Regions from separate parts of the Paenibacillus sp. GCM10027626 genome, predicted to be linked through region 1. Evidence: a T-box and tRNA genes for the amino acid it is inferred to sense, from the RefSeq annotation. Region 1 holds a T-box; the other holds one or more tRNA genes.
The links. A T-box is a leader RNA that pairs with one kind of tRNA and senses whether it is charged. The one in region 1 lies ahead of ACFQ0N_RS03580 (alanine--tRNA ligase), so its partner is inferred to be a tRNA-Ala.
Positions count from the first base shown of each region.

Region 2: it encodes a tRNA-Ala, which carries the amino acid that the T-box ahead of ACFQ0N_RS03580 (alanine--tRNA ligase) is inferred to sense. The anticodon was not compared.

Region 1 is NZ_JBHTHC010000001.1:742,180-749,730, reverse strand. It holds gene ACFQ0N_RS03590 (hypothetical protein) at 1-227, shown strand, start outside; gene ACFQ0N_RS03585 (hypothetical protein) at 669-1,013, shown strand; T-box leader at 1,211-1,454, shown strand; gene ACFQ0N_RS03580 (alanine--tRNA ligase) at 1,564-3,435, shown strand; gene ACFQ0N_RS03575 (hypothetical protein) at 3,831-4,727, opposite strand; gene ACFQ0N_RS03570 (RNA polymerase sigma factor) at 4,724-5,260, opposite strand; gene ACFQ0N_RS03565 (pyrimidine-nucleoside phosphorylase) at 5,794-7,095, opposite strand; gene deoD (purine-nucleoside phosphorylase) at 7,171-7,551, opposite strand, start outside.
Region 2 is NZ_JBHTHC010000004.1:91,095-98,645, reverse strand. It holds gene ACFQ0N_RS10260 (NADH:flavin oxidoreductase/NADH oxidase) at 1-572, opposite strand, end outside; gene ACFQ0N_RS10255 (MarR family winged helix-turn-helix transcriptional regulator) at 734-1,165, opposite strand; gene ACFQ0N_RS10250 (ABC transporter permease subunit) at 1,682-2,437, opposite strand; gene ACFQ0N_RS10245 (ABC transporter ATP-binding protein) at 2,421-3,374, opposite strand; gene ACFQ0N_RS10240 (hypothetical protein) at 4,100-4,783, opposite strand; tRNA gene ACFQ0N_RS10235 (tRNA-Ala) at 5,128-5,203, opposite strand; gene ACFQ0N_RS10230 (extracellular solute-binding protein) at 5,378-6,976, opposite strand; gene ACFQ0N_RS10225 (carbohydrate ABC transporter permease) at 7,059-7,551, opposite strand, start outside.

The sequences.
Region 1 (7,551 bases):
TGGCCATGCATGTGCCGCTGTTCCGGAAGCAAGCGGGCGAGCCTTTGTCCCCACTGTTCCAGGCGCTGTTGGATAAGGACTGCTACGGCGATCTTGCGGTGTGGGGGCCGGTATCCGCCCGCCGATGGGTCGCAGTCTCCGTCGGCCACAGCGACGGAGACGCCCCGATGATCATGGTGGCCGCCGTCTGCGACCGGCCGATTACCGAACTGGAGCAGCAGCCATAAGCGTGAGCAGAATTATTATAGCCTCACGCCGTCACACGAGAGAAAGGCTGGCATAAAGGTTTACACGCGTATAGAATTTGTAATTGACATGACGTACTTCTGATTGTAAGCCGCGACCTAACCTAGCCTTCAGTTTGTTTCAAACTGAGGGCTATTTGACGCTTACACTACTGTATAAGGCTGCTAACCATCCTCAGTAGACCGCCAAGACGATCCAGCTTGAAGTATACCAGCACTTTTCGACCTCCGAATTTGACACGTCTATAGTTGAGTTGGATTCGGTCCCCTCAAACTCTATCGTTGTGCGGAAATGAAGTGGTACTGGTCGCTTGATATATTCTTGTCTGATATGACTGCTGTGTGATAAAAGTGTTAGTCCGCCAATAAAAAATTACATTTTCAGGTTTCCCTAAGGGCAGGGAAGAGCCAGAGAACTATTATTTGCCGGAAGAAGTCTTTAAATTTATGTCAGAAATTCTAAAAATGCTAAAGGAATCCTATAAGTCTGATTCCATTCCAGAGGTCGAGTATGATGTTGAAAGCAGAAAACATCTAATGCCGCCGAAAAGATATATTTTTCAGTACCAATCGAGACACATTAACGTTATATCTCTTAATGCAATCATTCGTTTTCTTTTGCATGGTATTATAATTCAATCTGCCGAAGGCAATCAAGTTGTTTTGAAAGCTCATCTGTTGAGACATGCATTTGCGACCCATGCGGTTCAAACGGAAAAAAATACCGGTCGACATTGTGAAAACGCTGCTCCACCAATAGGGCATTGAGGTGACTTCATACTATTCTGCACCCACAGCTCAACAGGTTTGTTGGGGAGAATTATAATTTGGCTAAAGTCAGAGGATGCGAAGCAACCGAATTGCCAAAGCTGATGGTAGAATCGACAGACTTATACCTTATAAAAAATAGTGGAATTAAATTGACGGAGCAAGTTGAGTGTGATAGCATTGGTTTAACTTAAAACGAAAAGGCTATGATGAGAAATAGTAGCTATTAGGGATCTCACAGAGAGAAGATGGTTGGTGCGAATCTTCATTGATCTAATAGTGAAGCAGTCTCGGAGCTGTGAACCGAACAGAGGAATCTTAGTAGGCTTCAACGGAGTTCCACCGTTATTCAGGAAACAATATCGGAGATATCCCGTATTGATAGAGTGCAGAGAAATCTGAAATTAGGTGGTAACACGGACATAATAGTTCGCCCTAAGTTGACAAGAAATATGTCAGCTCAGGGCTTTTTTGTTTTATTTCTTCTCGTTTGAATATTTGCAAAATAATTTTCCGAGAATAAATAATAATTGAAATGGAGGTATTGAGCATGGTGAAAATGACACCAGATGAGTTAAGAAAATCATATATTGATTTTATGAAAGGAATAGGGGCTAGCCAAGTGCCCTCTTCTAGCTTGTTACCAGAAAATGATCCCTCAACGTTGTTTACAGGAAGTGGAATGCAACCTATGGTTCCATATTTATTGGGGGAAAAGCATCCGATAGGTAATGAGATTGCTAATATTCAGAAGTGTTTAAGGACAGTGGATATTGATGAAGTAGGAGATACGTCGCATCTGACATTTTTTGAAATGATAGGTCGATGGGAGTTTAAAGCAAATGAAAATAACTATAAGAAAAAGCAAATCGATGCCATTTGGAATTGGCATATTATCGAATTAGGAATTGATCCTGGCAGGCTGTATATCAGTGCTTTTATAGGAAGTGATGATTTGAATATACAGAAAGATACGGAAGCCATTCAAATCTGGTCAGAAAAATTTAAATCAGTTGGTATAGAACCTATCATTGAAGATGATCCCTATCAATATGGGGCATCTAGAGGTGGAAAAATATTCTTATACGATGAAAAAGAAAATTGGTGGAGTCGAGCCGGAAGTCCATTGGATATGCCTGTTGGTGAACCGGGTGGGCCTGATAGTGAAATGTTCTATGATCTTGAACCAGGCGGTGATTCACTGGATCATCCTGCTTCTGTAAGCGAGAGGTTTTTAGAAATTGGGAACAACGTATTTATGTGTTACAAAAAAGAAGACACAGGATTTGTAAAAATGCAAAATCCCAATATTGATTATGGAGGCGGATTAGAAAGGGTTGCAACAGCCCTTAATGGTGACAAGGATATTTATAATACGGCTTTCTTCCTTAATCCCAAGAAAAAATTGATGGAGTTAAGTGGTAAACAATATAATGACGATTTAAAGTCGTTTAGAATCATACTTGATCATGTGAGAGCGGCTACTTTTCTAATTAATGATGGTGCGGAGCCAGCTAATAGTGATGCAGGGTATATAACAAGAAGGTTATTAAGAAGGGCGATTCGTGCAGGTAAAAAAATAGGTATACAAGGAAGTTTTGTGGGTGAGTTGTCTGAAGTTTATATAGATGAAGCAACAGCTTATGAAGATTTGATCGGTAATAAAAAGAAAGTTATCGAAATAGTAAATAAGGAAGAAAATCTTTTCTATAGAACTTTACAGCAAGGAGAATTTGAAATACAAAAACATCTTAAGAATAAGGGTAAAGTTACAGGTGCAGATGCCTTTTATTTTTACGAAACATATGGGTTTCCCTTGGAGTTGACGGAAGAGTTTCTAACTGAAAGTGGATATAGCATGGAGGACAAGGCGTCTTATATAGAGGCGGCAAAGAAACATGCTGAAAAGAGCAGAACTGCTTCTGCGGGTAAATTTAAAGGTGGATTAGCTGAACATTCAACAGAAACAACAGCGCTGCACACGGTATCTCATTTATTACTTGCTGGTTTAAGGGAAGTTTTAGGTGATCATGTTCATCAACAAGGAAGTAATATTACTTCAGAACGATTACGGTTTGACTTCAACCATGATGAAAAACTTACGCCAGAGCAAATAGCTGAGGTGGAAAAGTATGTGAATGATGCGATTTCATCAAAAGCAGTTACCTATATTTCAGAGATGCCTAAAATTGAAGCGAAAGAAAGTAATGTTGAAGGGAATTTTTGGGATAAATATCCGGATATCGTTAAGGTGTATACAATCAAAGATAACGAAGGGAAAGTTTGGAGTCGAGAAGTATGTGGAGGACCTCATGTAGAAGATACAACAAACTTAGGAAAGTTCAGTATTAAAAAAGAACAATCTTCTGCTGCTGGAGTTAGAAGGATTAAAGGAGTAATTAATAAAAACGCGGAACAATAGCTGATGTTTTAGGATTGCCATTTGTAACAACGTTATGAGTTGCTGGGAATCCAGGATGAATGATAAATCCGAGGGTTTGACATCGCTTGGCCTTTCCGTTGGCGGTACCGGAGCACAGTATTCAAAGAAAAAGCAATTCGGATTAAATCCGAATTGCTTTTTTACTGCAAGAAAGGGGAACTTATAAAAAAACAGAACGAAAAATCGAGCTATATGGTGTATGACACTAAATGAAAATTCAGTAGTTACTAGGCATTAAATCGATTTATATACATATGTACAAAATACGGGTTTTGTGAAAAAGTATAACTGAACACAAAGGTTAATTAATGATTGTACTTCAAGACTCGCAATTAAAGTTTTTCTCGCTCATCCCAAGATTCGCAGTTAATTAATTATCTCAATATTCCCTCTGCTGATGGCTGTTTATCAATTACAAAAGAATCGATAATTTTTTTCATCTCTGAGGATGGAATGTTTCCGGAAATTGTGTAGAACAAATTGTCATGTACAAAAACAGTAATCTTATCTGTGGTATTGTTTGCTGCATATATCAATAGCCTTTCCTCACCCGATTCGACTTGGAACGTGTTTGTTAAAAGGTATGCTGTAATACCATTCACTGGGCTTATATATTTTTCTTCATAATCATAGATATCCCAGTTGTCAGTTCCATAATTTATGCTTCCTCCAGTGAAAAATAAAACTCTCATCGATACGGGAGACTTGTAGATACTGTCATGATCTGTACTGTAAGAGAGTTGTCTATCACCGTTATCCAGAATGGTTTCACTGAAGTTTTTCAAATCCCCAATGAACAAATCACCTAATAAAAGCTGTGCGATATTTCGTTCTTCGAAGTATAAGAAAGGAACCTGTCTCTGAATAGCAGATTCATAACTCATTGTGTTTTGTAATAGCTTTATCCTTAGTTCGTCTTCTGCGGCATTGATATCGGTATAATGCTTCGATCCAACTCTGTTCGGCTGACTGCCGATCCATGTGAGACCTTTCACCTCAACCGGTACCATTTCCAGATTGTCATCGATAACCAAGATTTCGTTATTTAGTGATATTTGAATGTTCCTGTATACATTTTCAGCCATAGCTGCAATCTCATGAAATTGTACAGTACCAATGATTACAACTAGTAAAGCGACTACCGCCGAGATCTTCATGTGCCGTTTACGATTTTGCCTGCGAGTTCGAATCTGATGTAATACATTTTGCCTAATATTTATTTCTGGGGGGTTAATTTCTTCCAATTGTTTTCGGATGATTTCCATATTCATTGCACACACTCCTCTGTCGTATAACATATCCTATGTTCTACCTTCTTTGCGAGGTTGCTTCTCAGCCGTTCGAATCGTTTCCTAAGTGTTGATTCGGATACGTTTAATATCTGTGACAGTTCTTTGTATGATCTTGCATCCAAAACCCTGCCGTAAAGCAATGCTCTGTCTGCCACTGATAAAGACAATAATATACTGTAGAGAGGCTCAGAAATGTAACTTTCTTGAGTAGCGCTTATCTTTGCACTCGCTTTCAAGAGTTTAAATCTGCGTCTCCGTCTTCTCATCGCATCAAGGGCCGTTGTATATGCAATGCGATACAACCAAGAATTCATCGATGTTCCTAACTGAAAATGTCTTCTTTTTTCGTATGCTTTGATAAAGGTATCTTGTACAATATCCTTTGCCTCTTCTGCATCACACAAAATGGAAACGCAATATCGGAGAAGCGGTTTGCTATAAGTATCGATTACTTCTTCAAGTGCCTCTTCATCTCCGCTAATAAAAGCATGAATTGTTTCCTGTTCCAGCAATTTTGACCCTCCAAACTTGTATTTACTATGTATAACGTTTCATCTGCGACATTTGTGACATCAATCTTTTTTATTTTCCATATGGGCATTTGAGTTCTGGCAGTTCACTTGAATGATCCGTACGGAAAGCTCACTACAATCGAATTTAGCTACAACAGCAAAATGTGGAATTGTCGGCCAAACTCAAATGGTATGAGGAACAATTCCGGCTGGCACAGAAGAGGCGCTTTGTTCGGAACTTTGGAGGGATTGAGCTAACGAACCTGATAATCCTTATTCGGCTCAGAATGGGGCTTTTTGGGCTGTAACGAATCTTCCGATCGTTATTCACCGAAAATCGATCACTTTCCCCCCTTTTTTCCATCAATAGCGTGTCTCAGGTTCGTTACACGCAGAGCAAGCCGATTTTTCGGCAAATAGCGTGTCTCAGGTTCGTTAGCGCTATCGATGTACGAAAGTTGAGTTATAAACTTATGTAGTCAAAAAAACCGTCCCCATTACTGGGGAACGGCTTTTGGTATTTGCATCTAAGTTTATTCCGTTACAATATCGTGCACAAGGACAGGCGCTTCGGCATGATCTGAAATGCGGATGCTCGCATAAAGCTTCTCCTTGACGTCATCCACATTTTCGCGATTGGCGTGGATTGTTACAAGGGAATCGCCCTTTTTGACGGAGTCGCCGATCTTCTTGTTCAGCATCAGGCCTACAGCGAGATCAATCTCGGATTCCTTCGTTGCGCGTCCTGCGCCCAGCAGCATCGCTGCCAGGCCGATTTCATCGGCCACCAGCTCTGCAACCACGCCGTCATCCAGTGCGGGAAGCTCAATCTTGAACTGGGCTTGAGGAAGCTTCTCGGGATGTTCCACAACGGATGGATCGCCGCCTTGATTCGCGATGAATGCTTTAAACTTCTCGAGTGCCTTGCCGTTACGAATCACTTCTCTCAGCTTCTCCTCGGCATCCTCGAGCGAATCCGCCTTGTTCGCAAGAAACACCATTTGCCTACCGAGAGCAAGGCAAAGCTCTTCCAGGTCCTTCGGTCCTTCGCCGCGAAGCGTATCGATCGCTTCCTGAACCTCGAGCGAGTTACCGATCGCCACACCGAGCGGCTGGCTCATATCGGAAATTACAGCCATCGTTTTGCGCCCGACGTTATTGCCGATGCTTACCATGGCATGGGCAAGTTCCTTCGCATCTTCGACGGTCTTCATGAACGCTCCGGCGCCGGTTTTCACATCCAGTACGATGGCGTCGGATCCAGCCGCAATCTTCTTGCTCATGATGGAGCTTGCCATCAGCGGGATCGAACCTACGGTTGCGGTTACGTCGCGTAAAGCGTACAGCTGCTTGTCAGCAGGGGTAATATTTCCGGTCGCGCCGATGACGGCGATTTTATGCTTGTTTACGAGATTCACGAATTCGTCCTTGCTGATTTCCACATGGAAGCCTGCGATAGACTCCAATTTATCGATGGTGCCGCCAGTGTGGCCAAGACCTCGTCCGGACATTTTCGCCACCGGAATATCGAGCGCGGCTACAAGCGGAGCCAGAACAAGCGTCGTCGTATCTCCCACACCGCCAGTGGAGTGCTTATCGACCTTAACGCCCTCAATTCCGGACAGATCGATCGTCTCGCCCGAATTCACCATAGCCATAGTCAAATCGGCCTGTTCGCGGTCGGTCATGTCATTTAAGTAGATGGCCATGACAATCGCGCTGACCTGATAATCCGGAATCTCGCCTTTAGTATAACCGCTGATCATAAAGTTGATTTCTTCCGTTGTCAGTTCCTTGCCGTCGCGCTTTTTCGCAATCAAGTCAACCATTCTCATCGTACATTCTCCTCTCTGTTCATGCTTTATTACGCCGCTTCATCGGATCCCGCGCTTTATCAACATGTTAATCACTTACAGGAAGGTCGCCGTATCCAAAGCCACTTCCATCATCTCGTTAAACGTCGTTTGACGCTCTTCCGCAGTCGTTTCCTCGCCTGTCAGCAAATGATCGCTTACCGTTAATATCGTCAGGGCGTTCACCGATTTTCTAGCAGCGATCGTATACAGAGCCGTCGTCTCCATTTCTACACCAAGCACGCCGTGATCCATCAGCTTTTGCACAGCGCTTTTTTCTTCCCGATAGAACACATCGGATGTGAAAATATTGCCCACATGCAGGTTCAAGCCCTTCTCTACGCCGCGTTCGTAAGCCGCCTTCAAGAGCGGGAAGCTGGCTATCGGTGAGAAGTCATAGCCTTGGAAATGGTGCCGGTTCATCCCGGAATCCGTGCA
Region 2 (7,551 bases), on a different contig from region 1:
TTGGTCAATTCATTGCCGTATTCGTCGGTTCTTCGATTCGTAAGCGGCGAGTGAAACTGATGGATCAAATAGCCATGAGCGCCGTGAAGCTCAATCGTATCGAATCCGGCTTTTACGGCACGCCGTACGGCCATTCGGAATTTCTCAACCATTTGTTTCACTTCGTCCGTAGTCATTTCTCGTGGTGTTTTTGAATTTTCGTCGAATGGAACAGCCGATGGTGCGACCGGAATGGCGGCATCCTGCGCTTTACGACCTGAATGAGCGATTTGAATGCCAACTTTCGCTCCATAAAGATGACAGGCATCTACAATCCGCGCCAACGGCGGTATTTGATCGTCGGACCATAAGCCCAGATCATAGTCCGAAATGCGACCATCGGGCTCTATATCTGTCATTTCAATAATAATAAGGCCTGCTCCGCCCACAGCCCGGCTTACATAGTGCTGATAATGCCACTCTGTCGCAATTCCATCCTTGGCGGTTACCGAGTATTGGCACATGGGAGGCATAACGACCCGATTTTTTAGATCTAACCCTTTATGCTTGAACGAACTAAAAAGATGATTCATGACGTTTAACTCCTTTTCGGTTTATAGCGGCAATGAAAAAGCCTTTCTTAACGCATGATGAGGCTGCGTGAGACAAAAACGTGCGGATACTATAGAAAATACATGCATGTGCATGCATTTATGATAGCGCGACTCTGCCAATTCGTCAAGGCAGACTGTCTTTACTCGTTCATGTGGACCAAATATTGCAGCGAACTTTGAATCTCTTCTTTCGAAAACTGTTGCATTAATACCGATTGGAATGTTGACAATGCTTTTTCGAGCTTTTCCACGCCTAACGGAGTTAAAGAAGTATAAACGCCCCTGCGATCATTCTCGCAAACGTATCTTCTCAAAGCCCCGCATCCCTTTGCTTCAAATCTGCTAACTAGCCTCGAAAGGGCGCTCTGGCTTAAGCCGATCATACTTTCCAACTGCTGCAATCTTAACTTTTTGTCCGGAGCTTCATATAAAAACAAAAGCATATAAAATTCATTTAGCGACAATTGATGTTTATTCTGCAGAGCGGCTTCGAGCTCATTCGAAACATTCATTTGAATTTGAGACAATGTCAACCAACCTGATAGAAGATCCGTCCCGCGGTCCCTTTCCATCTCATGATCACCTGCTTCGCCATCGTTGTAAAGGTGTTACATTTCTCATTATACCACTTGTTCTTCATTAGAGTATGAACATTTATCTTACACTCTATCCATAAAAAATCGGCAGTATCGCAGCATCTCAATGTTCTGGCGGAATCAGGATTAGTTACCGTCCGCCGTGAAGGCAGCAGGAGGTATTACGGCCTGAGAAAGGAGGGCTTGGGAGAAATCAAGGCATTTATTGATCAGTTCTGGGATGATGCGCTATTTTGGGGTACGCCAAGTCTTTACCCACGAGCTGCAACGGGATGATTAACCTTATCTCCGATCTGGCGGAAATTGATAAATCCACTGGCAGCGCTGTCCTTAGCATCATGGACGGCTCGCTTGTACTAGCGTGATCGGTTAATGATTCCCAACTGATGACAGCCTTTTTACACTTAAGGTCATAAACCTCAACGTTCTCTGATTAACCAAAAAGAAAAGCCCTCCTTGATAAGGGATAGGCTGGTGATACAATAAATTGTTTTACAAATCTCTATGAACTAACCTCCTCCAGCCCACGCAACCGCCGATCAAAAATACGGCGAGCGCTCCAATCACAGAGCCCCATGCAAGCCCGGTGCCCTGGCTTATTGCGTACACATCAAAAAGGTTAAAGAGTGATACAGCCCCCAGCCATTCTAATGCTGTCAAATCAGAAAGCATGTAAAGCAAGAACATGAGAAACACGATTCCGATTCCTAGCGATAATGCACTGCGTTCGGAAGGAAGCCAAGACGTTAGCGCATAACCGATTCCCATAAATCCGAGAATAATCAACAGACCGGCCGCCATGACGCTGCTTACAGCCACAACGTCATTCATCACGCCTAAACTTTTGCCAATCAGCAGCACAATACCAGTGGATATACTAGCGATAATCACGACTTTCACGACATGCGCCGCACATTTTGCCAGATAGATATTCGTTCTACTGCGAGGGGTTGCGAAAAGAAATTCGGCAGTATGACGATCCCGCTCCTTTACAATGGATCCTATTGACCAGTTTATGGCGAAGCATCCTAGAAGAAGTACGAAAAACATAAACGGTTGACCGGCCATCCATCCTTCAAAAGTTGAAAGTGCGGTGGAACCCGTATGATCTGTTCCGCTGGAGATTTGGCTATCTAAATAAGCCTTAGATGCGGCGGCTGGGATTGCTTGAAGCGCTGCAATAACACAAAGAGCGATCCAAAAACTCCGTTTATTTTGACGCCACTCTAACTCAAACAACTTGCTCATCATTGGGCTCCTCAACTTTCTTTTCTTTGTTTCGACTGTAATTTTCCATAAATCTCTCCTCAAGAGACAATTTTCTGAGGCTCAAATCTTTAATGGGCTTATCGGCAAGAATGGAAAGCAATTTATTTAGGCAACCATCCTCAACCCTTCCGCTACAAGCCCCATCTCTATATTTTGAATGGGGATCTATATTTAGCAGTCCATACGTTTGCCTTAGATCACCTGATTCTTTAAAGGTCACCTCGTAAAGATGAGCCCCTCCTTTGGTTAGTTCGGGAACAGAAGAATCTTGAATGATTTTCCCGTCTCGTATAAACACGACCCTGTGGCAGACCTTATCCACTTCGGTTAATATGTGAGTGGACAAGAATACCGTTGTACCGTTTGTCTCATTTAATTCCTGAACGATTTCAAAGAAGCTTTGCTGAGCGAGGGGATCAAGCCCGGAGGTAGGTTCATCCAGGATAAGCAATTCAGGCTTATGGAGAAGTGCTAGCAGTATGCCTAGTTTCTTGCGATTTCCTAATGAGTAGGTTCGGATCCGAGGGTTCATCTCCCATTGCAGTCTCTGCGCAAATTCGGGAATCCTTGTTTTTTTCAAATCAACCCCATGAATGCCTGCTGCAAGCTCCAGCATCTGTTTTCCAGTTAAATCCGGGTAAAGTCTAATCTCGGAAGGCAGATAACCGATTCGGCTGCGTATCATTGGATGATCCTTCTTTATTCGTTCGCCAAGAATCGAGATATCCCCGGACGTAGGGCTGATCATCTGCATAAGCAACCGGATCGTGGTCGACTTCCCTGCACCATTAGGCCCAATAAATCCGACAATTTCACCTTTTTTTACGGTTAGATTTAAATCTGTAACCCCGCGTTTCGAGCCATAAGATTTATTTACTTTGTTCATAAGAATAGCTAACGTATTTTGGTACTCCAACACGATCACTTCCTTTCCGCAATTGATTAAGACACAATTCCTTTGTTTCAAGACTCGTCCTGGCGTTTTTGCTCTCTACTGGGCGGGATTTTAAAAGATCATTGAAGTTTATTTATTATGAAATTAACTTTCATTTGGTAGTTTATATCTTTTTAATCTTACTGTCAATATTTTGTATATCGAATGTTCAATGATACAGATCGCTAAAGTAGAGTTAAACGCTGTACTCATCCGCTTCACACCATGCGCGCAGACGAACCGCGTTCAAATACGGGCCGTCCTGGCCAGATACCCGGATTGGATACAATATGTTTGAACTGCAAAAGAATTTGTTAAAACAAAAAAACGGCATTTCTGCCGTTTGTGTTAAATGTTGGCGGAGAATAGAGGGATACAGCTAGCTAACCTAGGCTCGATACGCGACCTCTACTTCCATTTTCGTGTGCAGACGTGTGATGTCGTTGTTTGACCATTGTCAACCTTGTCCGCCGGACGGCTGTTTTCTTTATTTGCTGCCGCAGCCTGTTTCGTTTTTGTGTATTGATGGAGCCAAGGGGGGGGGCTGAATCCTTCATTTAACCCTACAGCAGAAGCACACTCGACGAGGACAACCTTAGCAATAGAAACATCATGCTCGTCCGGCTTTGGCTCTAGCGCATGCACCTCTTCGTCGTCTCTAAGAGTAATAGCACCCATGATCGATCAGACCGTTGATGCCGAAATACCTATAACAAATCGGGGCTTTGGATCGATCCCAAGTATTCGTAACGATAGATCTTTCCTGTTGCGCCGGCTGGTACCGGTCGAAGCCTATCTTTCTGAACAAGCATGCGGCAATATTTAATAATAGTTTGTTTATGAAGCTCCAGCTCCCTTGCCGCCTCGGGGGGACGAATGATTCGATTGTGACGGATGGCGAAACGCATGAGCTGTCGTTCAATTTTGCAAAACGTACGCGAAACCATCGCGTTTTGCTTTGTAGCTGAAGCCAGATATGGAGCCAACATATTCCGAAGTATAGCTTCAATGAATGAAGGGTTTTCTTTCATCTCGTCGAATGAGATCGCTATAACTTGATATTGTTGGGACTGGAGAAACAACCCGCGGTTCAGATCCAATCGATACTTCGAGCGGTCTTTGCCGTGCGAACCGTAATCCATGATTTCGAACGCAAAGCGGTTTCCTCCCACATTCCACATAAAGTCCAAAAAATAAGATCGCCCCCGCCAATCATTCACCTCGTACTCCGGATGCAGCCCGACAAAATGTCCCATGAGCGACCACCAAATCTTCTCGACAAACATTTGATTCCCATAACCGTGTCCCCGCATCAGTGCGTCCTTTCGCTCTCCACGACGCCTGCTCAAATGCCATTTCATCCACTTTGCATGTTCGATTTCGAAGCTCACTCTCTCTTCGCCTCCTGGATTAGAATAAAAAACGCCCCGATTAACCCTGCGTAGTGCAGATCATCGGGGCGTGCTTCGTCACTTTGAGTGAAATATCGTATAAAACTCAACTGGTACCGGTCAATTCAAGCCTATTCAAACGATTCTTCGTACAAAATCCATGATTTCGTCGCAATCCGATCGCCTTTTGTGTGATAAATCGTACAAAATGGCTCCAACACACATCAAAACCAGGGGCACTTGTACGTTTTATCGTACAAACTTAACGTAATTACAAATACCATTTACCATTACCATCTTTGTTGCAAAAAAACAGCCCGACAAGGCTGCCCGTTGAATAATTATGGTGGAGCCAAGGGGGATCGAACCCCTGACCTCATCGCTGCCAGCGATGCGCTCTCCCAGCTGAGCTATGGCCCCATTTTTGCGACAAGATAAATATTACCATAGCACAAATAGCTTGTCAATTCTTTTTTAAGCATTCTTAATCATGCCATGAAATCAGCAAAAAAGCCCGGCACTTACGGTTTTATCGCAAGTACCGGGCTTGCCCTAATTAGGTCTGTCAATCGGAATTGACAAGAGGCATAGAAATTACTTCCATTCCGGGCCAGAGTAACCGTTCGCCTGGAGCGCCTCGTTCACTTCCTTGATGATTTGGGCGCCGCCTTTATCGGACCATTCCTTCACCATTGCATCCCAGTCGGAAAGCGGCTTTTCGCCGAAGATCATTTTTGTCTGTTCGGTATACAGGTATTTGGACAACTCGCTGTCCTTCACCGCACGGGTCTCCGAGAATACCGAATTGATCGGATTGATCAGATGCTTTGTTTCCCCGTGCATTTTTTCAAGGCTGGCTGCCAGCTCACGCAGCAGCGGTACGGTGTATTCCTGCGAGTAGCCGTTGGCTGCATCGTTCGGAGCCCACATCGTTTTGTCCGGCAAGTAGTTGATCGGCGCAAGACCTTTCTCCTCGACCTCGCGGCGGACGCTGCCATCCTCGATCTTGTAGCCTTCGCCTTCTTTGCCGTTCAGCCAGTCGAAATCGGCGTTGCTGGCCGTTCGCTCCTCAAGCGGCACGAATGTCCGGCCATAATCGAGCATTTCCATAATTTTTTTTACTTTGTCCGGCTCCTTCGCCAGCTTCGCGTTCAGCATTACGATGCCGTAGAAGCCGGGGGAGGAGACAAAGCCTTGCGAGCCGTCCGGTGCCGCGAATGGAGGAATCGGGACGATCTCCGCATTCGGGTTCACCTCAACCAGCCCTTGCATATAGGTCGGGTTCATGCCGCGAGGCGTTCCGATAAAGATGCCCGCTTTTCCGGAATAAAATTCCTTATTCGTCTGCGCCCAGTTCAGCAGGGCGAAATCCTTCGTAATCGCGCCTTCCTTGTACAAGTCCGCCAGCCAGCCGATATGCTGCTTCCGCGCTTCGGAAATGATGCCTGGAATGAGCTGACCTTCGTCGTTTTTATGGTACCAGGCCTCAAAATCCCAATATGCGCCCATCCCGAAGCTCGGGTTTATATTTTGCGACATGGCGATTCCGTACGTATCGTTTTTGCCGTTGCCGTCAGGATCGTTTTTGGTAAAGGCGATCGCGACTTGCTTCAACTCTTCGTAGTTGGTCGGCATGGCAAGTCCAAGTTTGTCCAGCCAATCCTTGCGAATTACCGGGGTGAGCTGGTAGTTCTCGGTCAAATATCTCTGAACCGCGTAGATGTTGCCGTTTACCGTAACTGCTTTGCGGATGTTGTCCGGAATTTGCTTCATTGTTGGATAATTGTCCAGCAGATCGTTCAGCGGCAGAAAGGCTCCCTGCTTCGCCCACTTATAGAAATTTGAATCCGGCGCCTCCATGAGGATGATATCGGGAATTTCACCCGAAGCGACGACGGCACTCAACTTTTGGTCGTAATCGGAGCGAACGACGTACTGCGGTTTGAAATCGACGCCGAATTTCTCGTTTATCATCTTGAGTCCTTTGCCATCTGTTGGAGGAATCGCTCCGTAACGGAAGTCGATCATCGTGATCGTATGCTTCTCCTGTTGCTGCTGCGGACTTTCCGGCGTTTCGCCGGCAGCGCCTCCAGTATTCGGGTTCTCGGTCTTCGTGCTGTCGCCGCAGGCGGACATCAGCGCAATTCCTCCGATGAGCGCTGCTGCAATCCAAGTCTTTCCTCGTTTGTTCATTGACAAGCCCCTCCCATGATTGGATCATACTTCGAAAGTTTTCCTTGCGCAAGAAAGCCCGTTCCGGCCGGATGAACCGGTATCAGCCTTTGACGGATCCGAGCATCACCCCCTTGGCAAAATGCTTTTGCAGAAACGGGTAGACGATCAGAATCGGCGCGGTCGCCACGATGATCGCCGCCATCTGAATCGTCTCCGCGGGCGGAGCGTGCTCCAGAAGAATTTGGCCGCTGCCGAGCGCCGTCTGCGCCTCGCCGACGACCACCATCTGGCGGAGTATAACCTGGATCGGCCATTTCTCCGGCTCGTTCAAGTACAAAATGCCCGTAAAATAGTTGTTCCAGTGCATCACCGCATAAAAAAGGGCGAAAGCGGCCAGCGACGGCTTCGACAGCGGCAGCATAATGTTCCAGAACACCTTCAAATCATTGGCGCCGTCGATCACGGCCGCTTCATGCAGCTCAGCGGGAATGCTCATGAAAAACTGCCGCATGACGATCAGATTGAACGGATTGATGGCGATCGGCAGAATAAGCGCCCAGATCGAGTTGATCAAACCGGTCTCCTTGACGACG